Regions from separate parts of the Lysinibacillus sp. NPDC086135 genome, predicted to be linked through region 1. Evidence: riboswitches for the same ligand, from Rfam matches in the RefSeq annotation. Region 1 holds a riboswitch; each other region holds the start of a gene.
The links. A riboswitch is a leader RNA that binds a small molecule or an ion and turns the genes downstream of it on or off. The one in region 1 is predicted to bind lysine.

Region 1 (4,221 bases):
AATATTTGTTATTGTATTATGTAATTTCTTATCAATGACTGATCAAATCTTTGTCATTTCTTGCAATGAACCTTTCGAACTGTTGGCTAACTTCCCTACCTCCATCGCGACAACATTAAAGCCATTTCCATGCTCACCAGCACGTGCGGCTTCAATAGAGGCATTTAAGGATAAAAGTTGTGTTTGATCGGCAATCCCGGTTACACCCTTACCAATATCATCTATTTTGGTCATTTCATTCTTCAGCTGCTCTGTTGAATGAGCTCCTTTGGCCAACAACTCCTGAACCATTTCACCTTTTGAAATGGATGATTCCATTTCTTCTACAAGTAGTAATGAATGCTGTTTTATTTCTTGAATGTTTGCATTAACATTTTGCTCAACCGCAAGCATCTCCTCTGTATTTGACGACATTTCTTCACTCATTGCTGAAATATCCCCTACACTCGTAGAGACATTTTGAACTTTTAAAGCCGTTTGAAAATTAATTAACTCCATATGCGCTAGTACAAAATCTAAAATCGCATTTTTCACATCAATGCTTTCCTGCTCAAGTTCCAATTCCAGAATTCGCTTTTTTAATATTTGTATTTCTAAATCGTTGTGCATCTCAACACTTTCATCCATTGGCTTTTGAAATAAACCGAATAACCCCATACAAACTTCCACCTTCCCCTTGGTAAAACATGTCACATTTTATTATATAACAATAGAATTGGATAAAATATTAAATTGATGTGAACAAAAAAAGATGTGCCTTTTACTGCCACATCCTTTTCAATATTATATGTAAAGCGCTTGTTCAATTATCCCTTGCATTCTGTCACTTTCGTATTTCTACCCGTCGTTTTGGCTGCTCTATCCACGCCCCGCTAAAAAGTGACTTAAAACCGCATTCATCTCACCTGAGAGACTTCTATACCTGTCGCTACGCTTTCGGTACAAAAGACACTTCCTGAAATAAATTAAATTCATCATGTAATGCATTTGCTGCACGAATCATTTCGTCCTGAGGTACAACAACTGACACTTTTATTTCAGAAGTACTTACCATTTTTACAGGGATATTTTCACGACGTAGACGATCAAACATCCTTGCAGCCACCCCTGGATTAGATGCCATCCCCGAGCCAATAATAGAAACCTTTGCTAAGCCAATTTCAAAATCAGCAAAACTAAACCCTAGTGATAATTTACTATCTTCTAGAACACGTAATGCTTCAGCGAACTCCTCTTTTAAAATAGTAAATGATACCGTCGGCTTTAAACCATCAATTATTGCTTGTACGATTATATCGACGTTTATGCGATTTTCTGCAAGGATTGTGAACATATTTGCTAAAGAAGCATTAGAATAAGCATCATAACCAACTGTTAAGCGAATAACGTCTGACTCGTAGGCAACACCACGTACAATTAAATTTTTTTCCATTTCAACTTCCTCCTTCAATAAAGTACCTACTGTATCTATTTCGCTCGAGCGAATGATAACTGGGATTTGAAACTTCTTTGCTAACTCTACAGCTCGCGGGTGTAAAACTTGTGACCCTAAGTTTGATAGCTCTAGCATTTCATCATAGGAAATTTCTTTTAGTTTTTGTGCCCCAGCAACATGACTTGGATCAGCTGTATAGACGCCATCCACATTCGTGTAAATATCTACTCGCTCCGCATTCAATTTTGCTGCAATTGCTATAGCCGACGTTTCCGCGCCACCTTTACCTAACGTCGTAATATTTCGTGAATTATCGATACCTTGTTCCCCAGCAACGATAACGATTTTTCCCTGTACAAAATGCTCTTCTATTCGTCTAGCATCTATCTCATCAATACGGGCATTACTATACATAGCATCGGTTTCAATGCCTGCCTGCCAGCCCGTTAATGACACGGCATCATATCCTTTCTCCTGTATAGCAATTGCCACTAATGTACTTGTAAGTTGTGAGCTTGTTGAAAATAGTGCGTCTAGTTCACGCTTAGATGCATTGTCTGATAAATCACGAGCCATCTTTGCTAATTCTTTAGCCATACCCCTCATAGCTGTAGTGACAACGACAACATCAAAACCTCTTTCCTTTTCTGCAATCGCCTTTTTCGCAACATTTTGAATGTGCTCTGTTGATGCGAATGCAGCACCACCAAATTTCATCACAACTCTCGCCATCTTTATCATTCTCCTTCGTATTCAATCATTTCGCTGGTTATAAAGTAGCTATACTTTTGCAGCTTTTCACAAAAATATCCCTACAAAAGCAAATAGCGCCTAACAGCCTTGAAAAAATGTTGTTTCGAGAAAATCTAAAAAGGCAGCTCTCACATAACGTGAAAGCTGCCTATAACATGTACAATAAAGTAACTTGCGCATGTGTGATAGCTCTCCGAAACGTTTAGAATCGACAGTCTTACATCTCTTAAATGTAAAACCAGCACAGCATCGGAAACAACGATGCTCCACTTCGGCAAGTTCCCCTTTCATACATTTTCACCGGACTTGTTCGTCCTCGTATGTACTACTCTTGAACCTTGCACCTCTATCATCACTAAATAGTGATCGTATTTAATTTGAACCTTAGTGAAGAAATTCCCAATTTTAATAAATAGAAACTACTAAAAAAGTATATAACATTGCTATATTGAAAAGCTATGTTATATACAACCTTAGCATACGCCAAATCCTTTGACAATGTATCTTATTGAATATCAATTTTGCCTTGGCGTAATTAAGTTCGGAGGCTTTGGGCCAGCAGATATTTTTTGCGCGAAAGCGAAGCGGCAGCGCAACAGCAAGATGTTGGTCACTCAGTCGTTGCCACAGTACGTGGCGTTTTTAGACTGAGTTCCTCTATTTTAAGTAGGTGTTTATACACCCATTGAAAAGGAATTCCATCTGCACTCATCCCACCACCTTTAGAGGTGGGAGTTTTCTTCTGGATGAAAATAATCATAAATATTGCTAGCAAGATTAGCAGGCATCCCTGCTTCCTGTAATGCTTGCACACTTGCCTCGCGAATTTTTTTGACAGAGCTAAAATGCTTGAGTAATTGTTGTTTTCGCTTCGGACCAATGCCCTCTATATTATCGAGGACAGATTGTATAGCATGTTTCTCATGCTGCTGTCGTAAGAAGGTAATAGCAAAGCGGTGTACTTCGTCCTGTATTCGTTGTAGTAAGTAGAATCCATCGCTTGTTCGCTTTAACGCAATTACTTCAGCTGGATCACCAAATAGAAGCTGTGACGTATTATGCTTTTCATCTTTTGCTAATCCAGCAATTGGAATGACAAGGCCGAGTTCATCCTCTAATACTTCTCGCGCGACTTCCATTTGCCCCTTGCCACCATCTATTAGTACTAAATCCGGTAAAGGTAGACCATCTTTTAATACGCGTGTGTATCGACGGCGAATTACTTCTTGCATCGCCCCGTAATCATCATGCTTGGCAGCTGTACGTGTTTTGTATTTTCGATACTCCTTCTTTGCAGGTTTTCCATCGATAAATACAACCATTGCAGATACAGCATCTGTCCCATGCATATGACTATTATCGAAAGCCTCAATCCGTAAAGGTGCAGAAATGCCCATAGCTTCACCGAGCGCCTCACATGCTCCTATTGTGCGTTCTTCTTGACGTTCAATAAGCTGGAACTTCGCCGCTACCGCAATTTCAGCATTTTTTGTCGCTAATTCAACTAGCTCTTTTTTTTGCCCTCGTTTTGGTGTTAGTACCTTAACTTCTAGTAATTCCGTTAAAATTTCTGCATCAATGGTTTGTGGGATAAAAATCTCCTTAGGCTTAATGTGCTCTAGCTTGTCGTAAAATCGTCCAACGAACGTCAAAAATTCCTCTTCTGCCTCTTGATAAATCGGGAAAATCGAGACATCTCGCTCAATGAGCTTTCCTTGACGAACAAAGAAAACTTGAACACACATCCAGCCCTTCTCGACGGCATAGCCAAATACATCGCGATTAGTTGTATCACTCGATACGATTTTTTGCTTTTGCATGACTGTATCAATATGTGCAATTTGATCACGAAATTCCTTTGCACGCTCAAACTCTAAATTTTCTGCGGCCGCTAGCATTTTTACCTCTAGCTCCTTTTTGACTTCTTCAACCCCACCATTTAAAAACTTTGTCATATCCTCAATCATATTGTGGTAAATTTCTGCATCTATATCCTTCACACAAGGGGCTAAGCATTGCCCCATATGATAATA
Region 2 (4,221 bases), on a different contig from region 1:
GAAAATAACTGGTTCGTAGCAAACTGCTCAAACGCAGGTAACTACTACCACTTATTACGTCGTCAAGCAGCATTATTAGGTACAGAAGGCGTTCGTCCACTTGTGGTTGTATCACCTAAGTACTTACTTCGTCACCCATTAGCTGCAGCGAATGCTGATCAATTAGCAAATGGTTCATTCCAAGAAGTAATTGAGCAACCAGGCCTTGGTTCAAAACCAGAAGCTGTAGAGCGCATTGTTTTAGGTTCAGGTAAAGTCATGATCGACATTGCAGACCGTATTAAAGACGGTGAAGGCTTCGATCACCTACACATTACTCGTGTAGAACAACTTTACCCATTCCCAAAAGAGCAAGTTGCTGGTATTATTGCTAAGTATCCTAATGTAAAAGAAATCGTTTGGGTACAAGAAGAACCTAAAAACCAAGGTTCTTGGAATTATGCGTTAGAAACATTACACGACCTTTCAGAAGGTAAAAAGCTACGTTATGTAGGCCGTCCTGCAATGAGCTCGACTTCTGAAGGTGATGCAGATTCTCATAAAGCAGCTCAAGCCGCACTTGTAGAAGAAGCAGTTGCTGAGCCTGTAAAGGTTAAATAATAATAACATATTAATTTTTGAGAGCCGGGCTACTTGCTAAGGCAGTAGCCCTTTTATGTGCATAATGCACGTTAATTAAAGGAGGAAATGAAAGTGGCTGAAATTAAAGTCCCTGAATTAGCAGAATCGATTACAGAAGGTAGTATCGCACAATGGGTAAAAAAAGTGGGCGATCGCGTTGAAAAAGGTGAATTCATCGTTGAACTTGAAACAGACAAAGTAAACGCTGAAATCATTTCTGAAGAAGCGGGAGTTTTAACTCAAATTTTAGCTGAAGAAGGCGATACGGTACTTGTTGGTCAAGTCATCGCAGTAGTAGAAGCTGGCGAAGGTGCAGCACCTGCTCCAGCGGCACCAGTTGCAGCAGCTCCAGCTCCAACAGCGCCACAAGCGGCACCTGCTCCTGTTGCAGCAGCTCCAGTTGTAGAAGAAACTACTGGTGAGCGTGTAATCGCATCTCCTGCAGCTCGTAAACTAGCTCGCGAAAAAGGTATTGACCTTGCTGCTGTATCTCCAGTAGATCCACAAGGCCGTGTACGTGTACAAGACGTAGCAGCTCATGGTACAGCTCCAGTAGCAGCACCACAAGCATCTCCAGCAGCACCTAAAGCAGTTGCAGCTGTAGATGAGTCACGTGTAACAATTGAAAAAATGAGCCGTCGTCGCCAAACAATTGCAAAACGCTTACTTGAAGTAAAACAATCTACAGCAATGTTAACTACATTCAACGAAGTAGATATGACAAACGTTATGGCTTTACGTTCTCGTAAAAAAGACCAATTCTTCGAGTCAACTGGCTCTAAACTTGGTTTCATGTCATTCTTCACAAAAGCTGTAGTTGCAGCACTTAAAAAATACCCATATGTTAACGCACAAATCTTTGGTGATGAAATTCACTTAAACAACTTCTTTGATATCGGTGTAGCTGTATCAACAGAAGAAGGTTTAGTAGTACCAGTTGTACGTGACGCTGACCGCAAAAACTTTGCTGAAATTGAAGATTCAATTGCAGACCTAGCGAAAAAAGCACGCGACAAGAAATTAGGTTTAGCAGATCTTCAAGGTGGCTCATTCACAATTACAAATGGAGGCGTATTCGGTTCATTAATGTCTACACCTATCATGAATGGTACACAAGCTGGTATCCTTGGTATGCATACTATCAAAAAACGTCCAGTTGAAGTGAATGGTGAAGTAGAAATTCGCCCAATGATGTACTTAGCACTTTCTTATGACCACCGTATTATCGATGGTAAAGATTCTGTAGGCTTCCTTAAAACTGTTAAAGAACTACTTGAAAACCCAGAAGATTTATTATTAAATTCTTAATTCCTGAGTTTATAAAGCCCTGCGAACAATGTTTGCAGGGTTTTTTTCTTTTTTGAGGAAGCGATGGATAGCAGAGCTGAATCGACGGATAGAAGAACCAAGGTGACGGATAGCATTGATAGCGACGGAGACTCTTTCGGCAAAGCGGCAGTCTTAATGATTTTCACCCTTTTCAAAGGAGTAAAAGGCATTTAAAGGAATGAAAAACCCTAATATTGTAATTAGTCAGAAAAGTAATAAAATTATCTTGACGAACTTATTAACTTTATAGTAGTATCTTAATATCAATTAAATATACAAACCTCACTTTTAATTATTGTGAGGTAGAGGCGCGGTATTTATTAGTTCATTGTTGAGTTCAAGCAAGCGAAGACGCAATGGAGAAGGAACTATCGCCGAAGTATAAAAGGAGCTCGTACTTTTATACTGGGTCTGCAGTGAATAAGTGCAGGACTGTCCTAGTAAATTATTTTCCAGGTTTACTAGGTTGTGCTATCTCGAAATGATGGAATTATAGTGAGGATTTGGGCAACTGTTAAAAAAAGTAAGACCTAAGTTCAGTACTTAGGTCTTTTTTGGTACAGTTGTCTTATTTTTTTACAGAAAAGGGGAATGTTACATGAAAAGACAATTGTTAGTATTAATGTTGACTGTCATGACTGTAATTTTGCTAGCAGCTTGTGGTGCTGGTGACAAAAAGGCTACGACGTCATCTAGTAATGACGGCAACAAGACGAATACGGAAGAAGGCGGTGGCCAATTTCGTGTTGGGATGGAAGCAGGTTATGCTCCGTTTAACTGGACACAGCAGGATGATGCAAATGGTGCAGTAAAAATTGCGGATAATGCAGAATATGCCGGTGGTTATGATGTGCAAATGGCGAAAAAAATCGCTGAGGGCTTAGGAAAAGAATTAGTTATCGTTAAATTGGAATGGGATGGCTTAGTACCAGCGTTACAATCCAATAAAATTGATGCAATCATTGCTGGTATGTCACCTACTAAAGAGCGTAAGCAAACAGTTGATTTCACTGAAAACTACTATACATCTGATTTTGTTATGGTCATAAAAAAAGGCAGTAAATATGAAAAAGCAGCTTCTATCCAAGATTTTTCTGGTGCTAAAATTACATCACAATTAAATACATCGAACTACAATGTCATCGATCAAATCAAAGATGTAAAAAAACAAACTGCAATGGATAATTTCCCGGCGATGCGTGTTGCATTAGAAGCTGGAAAAATTGACGGCTATGTAGCAGAACGTCCAGAAGGTATTTCTGCTGCTGCTGCAAATGATAAGTTCACGTATGTGAAGTTTGAAAAGGGCTTCGATACAGATATTTCAAATACATCCATTGCAGTTGGTTTACGTAAAGGCGATGCAGATCTTGAAAAAATAAATGAAGTCTTAAAAGGTATTTCTGAAGCTGATCGCCAAAAAATTATGGAAGAAGCCATTCACCAACAACCAGCAGCCCAATAACATGATGGCACGGGCTATCTATTAGTCCGTGCCATATCATTACAATTTATACAATAAGAATCTCTCAAAATAATAATAATGTCTTTGCTAAATGTTTCATAAAATAAAAGAAACAAAGGCTCCAGAAAAGACACGATACTGTAACGAACAAGCAACACGACGTAGTTAGGAGGAACATCATGAGTTTTGAATGGATTATTTCTATTGTTGAGAACAACTGGCAAATGTTTTTACGAGGTACGTATTATACATTACTTATTTCTATTAGTAGTACAATTATTGGTGCACTTATCGGATTTTTCATCGGAATTATGCATACCATAAAGGATCGTAAAAAAGGTGTAAAGTTCTATAGCTTAAAGCTCATTAATTTTATACTAACATGCTATGTCGAATTTTTCCGTGGTACACCAATGATTGTACAAGCGATGGTTGTATTTTACGGGTTAGATATGGCATTCGGCATTGATATGCACTTTATTACGGCAGGTATTTTAGTTGTTTCATTAAACACAGGTGCTTATATGGCTGAAATTGTACGTGGTGGTATTGTATCCATTGATAAAGGGCAGTACGAGGCCGCATCGGCCATTGGTATGAACCATTTTCAAATTATGCTACATGTTGTATTACCGCAAGTTGCACGAAATATATTGCCTGCAACAGGTAATCAATTAATTATGAATATTAAAGATACAGCCGTATTAAACGTTATTGGGGTTACGGAATTATACTTCCAAACAAAATCGATTGCAGGTAATAACTTCCGCTATTTTGAATCCTTCTTTGTAGCTTGCGTCCTTTAT
Region 3 (4,221 bases), on a different contig from region 1:
ACATCACTATCCTTGGCTGACATAATGATAATTGGAAGTGATGCTTGCTCTCGTATAATCTTTAAAACTTCTAATCCATTAAGTTTCGGAATCATAATATCCAAGATCACTAAATCAAAAGAATTATTTAAACAATTTTGTAATGCTTCTTCTCCATTTTCTGCAGAGGTGACAAGGAATCCCTCCATCGTTAAATAGTTTTCCACCATTTCACGAATAGCATCGTCATCTTCTACTAGTAAAATATGCTTTTGCACTATCATGCACCTCTTCCTAACATAAAGTAGTCTATATATGACTTGCCATTTCTATGTATCATCACCACAACGAGGGGTTGATTTCCGTTCTGGCTGGCGCTTTTGTTGCTGTCGCTTCGCTTTCGCACAGAAAAAACATTTGTTGCTGTCGCACAGATAACATTCGCTACGCTCCAGGGTCTCATCTGTGACGCTAATCCCAAAGGAGTCGTCCAGCCTCCACTCCATTTTATAACAAATTTATTACCCAAAATTTGGCGATGTGTTATTTATCTATCAGTTTACCATATTAAGGTTGTGCACCAAAAGTGGGGGACGATTTGAGAAACTAAAGTTCTCGCCAGTAATGTTATCTGAAGACCTTTAAAATACATAATTTGTAATACCGTCTATTAATTGGTATGTTTTCGGTAATAATCAAAATTAATTTAGAAAGGGCTGAAGAAATGACTTTTAGAAGGAATTACGGGTTTTTTTCTATAATATTTTGTATTATCGGGTTGTTATTGTTTTATGCTAGTTCATTAAGTGCAAATGGCATTTTCGGGATTTACTTTTATTTAGGTGCTCTACTTTGGGTAATGTGTATATATTTTGGGATATCTGGAATTCGAACAAAACAAACAGGTATTTCTAAATATTTAGGATTACTCATCATTTTACTTGTTCTTGTCATCTACGGATCGATGATTGCAATTATGGGGATAAGAGGTTTTGGCGCTTAAAGATTAATCGTTCACTTGGTGTATTTTGATTGTACGTCTAGAATTACAAATTTATTATTTAACTAAAAAAATTGCCCTGCAAGTCATTTTCTATGACTCACAGGACAGTTTTATTTTTTATTGTTCGACTTTTAAATCACAATGCTCTAATGGAAGCATTTTTGTTTTATGCTTAATTTTATAGCCCAACCATAACAGTAAAAACAGTGGAATACCGATATATGAGACAAGGACTCCGTACCAATCTATTGTTTCACCCATAAAGGCACTGTAGTTTTGTCCAATAACAACAATCATACAAACCGTAAAGGCAAATAGCGGGCCGAATGGGAATAGCCTTGCTTTATACGGCAATAATTTCGGATCTAAGCCTTGTACCTCGAATGCTCGACGGAAACGGTAATGGCTAAATGCAATACCTAACCAGGCAATGAAGCCAGACATCCCTGAAGCATTTAGAAGCCACATATAGACTACACCATCACCAAAGAATGAAGCTAAAAATGCTAGGCAGCCTATAGCTAAAGTCGCCAGTAATGCGTAAATCGGGATACCTCGACGGCTTAGTTTAGTGAAAATTTTCGGTGCATGTCCATCTACCGCTAATTGCCAAAGCATACGTGACGATGCGTAAAGCCCTGAATTCCCTGCTGACAGCATTGCCGTTAGAATGATTGCATTCATCAATGATGCAGCAAAGGCAATTCCTAAACGATCGAACACCAGTGTAAATGGTGAAACAGCAATATCTTCTGATAATAAACGTGCGTCTGTAAAGGGAATCAGCATCCCAATTGCAGCAATCGCTAAAATATAGAATAAAAGAATTCGCCAGAAAACAGACTTAACGGCTTTCGGAATATTTTTACCAGGGTCATCCGTTTCACCTGCTGTTATTCCAAGTAACTCTGTCCCTTGGAACGAGAATCCAGCAGCTAAGAAAATACCAAATGTAGCAAGGAGACCTCCGTGGAATGGTCCATCACTAATGAAGAAATTCGTAAAGCCTACAGGAGCTTGTCCTCCTAAAATACCAAAAATCATAAAAAAACTGATGATAATAAAAATGATTACTGTTACAACTTTTATCATTGCAAACCAATATTCACTCTCACCATAGCTTTTTACCGATAATAGATTGAACGTTAAAACTACAGCAATAAATAAAACAGTCCAAAGTGCTGATGAGCTATCTGGGAACCAATATTTCATAATTAATGAGACTGCAGAAATTTCCGCTGCAATTGTAATTGCCCAGTTGTACCAGTAGTTCCAACCAAGTGCAAAACCTAAAGCTGGATCTACAAATTTTGTAGCATACGTACTAAAAGAGCCTGATGATGGCATATAAGCTGCCATTTCTCCTAAGCTCGTCATTAGAAAATACACCATGATACCGATTAATGCATAAGCGAGTAGTGCACCACCAGGGCCTGCTTGCGCAATGGCACCACCACTAGCTAAAAACAGTCCTGTACCGATTGTACCGCCTAATGAAATCATTGTAATATGACGGCTTTTTAATTCTTTTTTCAGCTTCGGTGCTTTATGACCGAGCTGATTGACTTTTATTTCACTCACGATATAGCTTCCTTCCTTTTTTAAGAGGCGAAAAAAATGCCATCACATGAACGTTGCTGTGATGGCTAAGTAAATCCTCTGTTCCTTCAAAATGATAGCTCAACACGTTGTTCAAACGTGACAGTTCTGTTCCTTTCGGAGACAGCCCCAGCATAAGGTTTTCAAGTCCCCTCACACTTCGGCAGTATTTCCTTTCAGCTAATTTCTCTAATGCTTGTCATTTCCATTAACATACTCTTAAATACCGCGACCTCTACCTCAATACAAACATGAGGCATTAAATATTAAATTTATGATGGATATTATTTTAACATACGACCTATGGCATTTCAATATATCGATTAATATTCTATATTTTACGAATTTTCCACTATTTTTATTTGTATGATAAAGTGGTATAGTGATTCAATCAAATTGTTCTACCCAGGGGGGATTTATTTGACTACTCATGAACATACCGATACTTATCCTAGCAGAAAAATTAACTGGAAAGGCACAACCTTATTACTCGTTATCGGAGTAATTTGTATTGCCTCGACATTACGGATGCCGCTAACAGTTGTTGGACCAATTATTTCCTTTATTCGTGAAGACCTCGGCATATCCAATATACTAGCAGGCTTTCTAACAACGATCCCATTGCTAGCATTTGCAATCATTTCACCATTCGCTCCAGTTGTCGCACGTAAAGTTGGATTAGAATTAACATTATTTTTATCAACTGTTCTTTTAGGGGGAGGGATTGTACTACGCTCCCTTGGCACAACTAGTTTACTCGTATTTGGTACGATGCTAATTGGTATAGCCATTTCATTCGGTAATGTACTAATTCCAGGATTACTTAAATTGAAATTTCCCTATCACGTAGGTTTACTTATGGCATTTTTCACAATGTCGATGAATTTGACGGCTGGACTCGGTGCTGGCATTAGCTATCCTGTTGCCAATTCATCACTTGGTTGGCAAGGTGCACTGGCAATCTCACTTGTTCTTGTGGTGTTAACCATTGTAATTTGGATTCCACAGTTGAAATTTAATAAGCCTGAACCGACTGTTAAGACTACGAAAGAACGTACAGCATTATGGAAATCACCTGTTTCTTGGGCAGTGGCGGGAGCTATGGGATTTCAGTCATTATTATTCTACACAACTGCCGCTTGGATTCCTGAAATATATATATCACAAGGCTTAGCTGCAGATCGTGCAGGCTGGATGTTTTCCATCATGCAATTTTCACAAGTTCCAATGGCTTTAGCTGTGCCTATTTTCGCTAGTAAAATGACATCTCAACGTCCTCTCGTATTAATGTTTACGGTATTTTACTTAGTTGGCTTTATCGGAGTAGTGATGGAATGGACAAGCCTCGCTGTACTGTGGATGGTGCTACTAGGCTTAGCAGGGGGAGCTTCATTCTCATTAGCGATGATGTTCTTTACACTACGTACCCGTACAGCTTTTGAGGCAGCCGATTTATCAGGTTTTGCACAATCATTAGGATATTTATTAGCCGCAATCGGCCCAATCTTATTTGGTTATTTGCATGATTTATTTGGTGGCTGGAATATCGCTGGTTGGTTATTTGTTATCGTAGTATTGATACTTTTCTTATGTTCATTCAAGGCTTCTAAAAATGAATATGTAAATTAAAAAAGGCAGCT

Region 2: it holds a riboswitch for lysine, as region 1 does, so the genes downstream of both, ACIPKN_RS03205 (transporter substrate-binding domain-containing protein) here and ACIPKN_RS00985 (aspartate kinase) in region 1, are expected to answer to the same signal.
Region 3: it holds a riboswitch for lysine, as region 1 does, so the genes downstream of both, ACIPKN_RS25415 (amino acid permease) here and ACIPKN_RS00985 (aspartate kinase) in region 1, are expected to answer to the same signal.

The regions. Positions count from the first base shown of each region.
Region 1 covers NZ_JBIVCA010000001.1:220,541-224,761, reverse strand. Annotated here, with positions in the region: gene ACIPKN_RS00990 (methyl-accepting chemotaxis protein) at 43-657, opposite strand; gene ACIPKN_RS00985 (aspartate kinase) at 929-2,167, opposite strand; lysine riboswitch at 2,367-2,545, opposite strand; gene uvrC (excinuclease ABC subunit UvrC) at 2,911-4,221, opposite strand, start outside.
Region 2 covers NZ_JBIVCA010000002.1:65,949-70,169, reverse strand. Annotated here, with positions in the region: gene ACIPKN_RS03215 (2-oxoglutarate dehydrogenase E1 component) at 1-600, shown strand, start outside; gene odhB (2-oxoglutarate dehydrogenase complex dihydrolipoyllysine-residue succinyltransferase) at 694-1,929, shown strand; lysine riboswitch at 2,246-2,432, shown strand; gene ACIPKN_RS03205 (transporter substrate-binding domain-containing protein) at 2,549-3,415, shown strand; gene ACIPKN_RS03200 (amino acid ABC transporter permease) at 3,595-4,221, shown strand, end outside.
Region 3 covers NZ_JBIVCA010000031.1:31,565-35,785, forward strand. Annotated here, with positions in the region: gene ACIPKN_RS25405 (response regulator transcription factor) at 1-257, opposite strand, end outside; gene ACIPKN_RS25410 (hypothetical protein) at 704-982, shown strand; gene ACIPKN_RS25415 (amino acid permease) at 1,100-2,563, opposite strand; lysine riboswitch at 2,651-2,827, opposite strand; gene ACIPKN_RS25420 (CynX/NimT family MFS transporter) at 3,002-4,210, shown strand.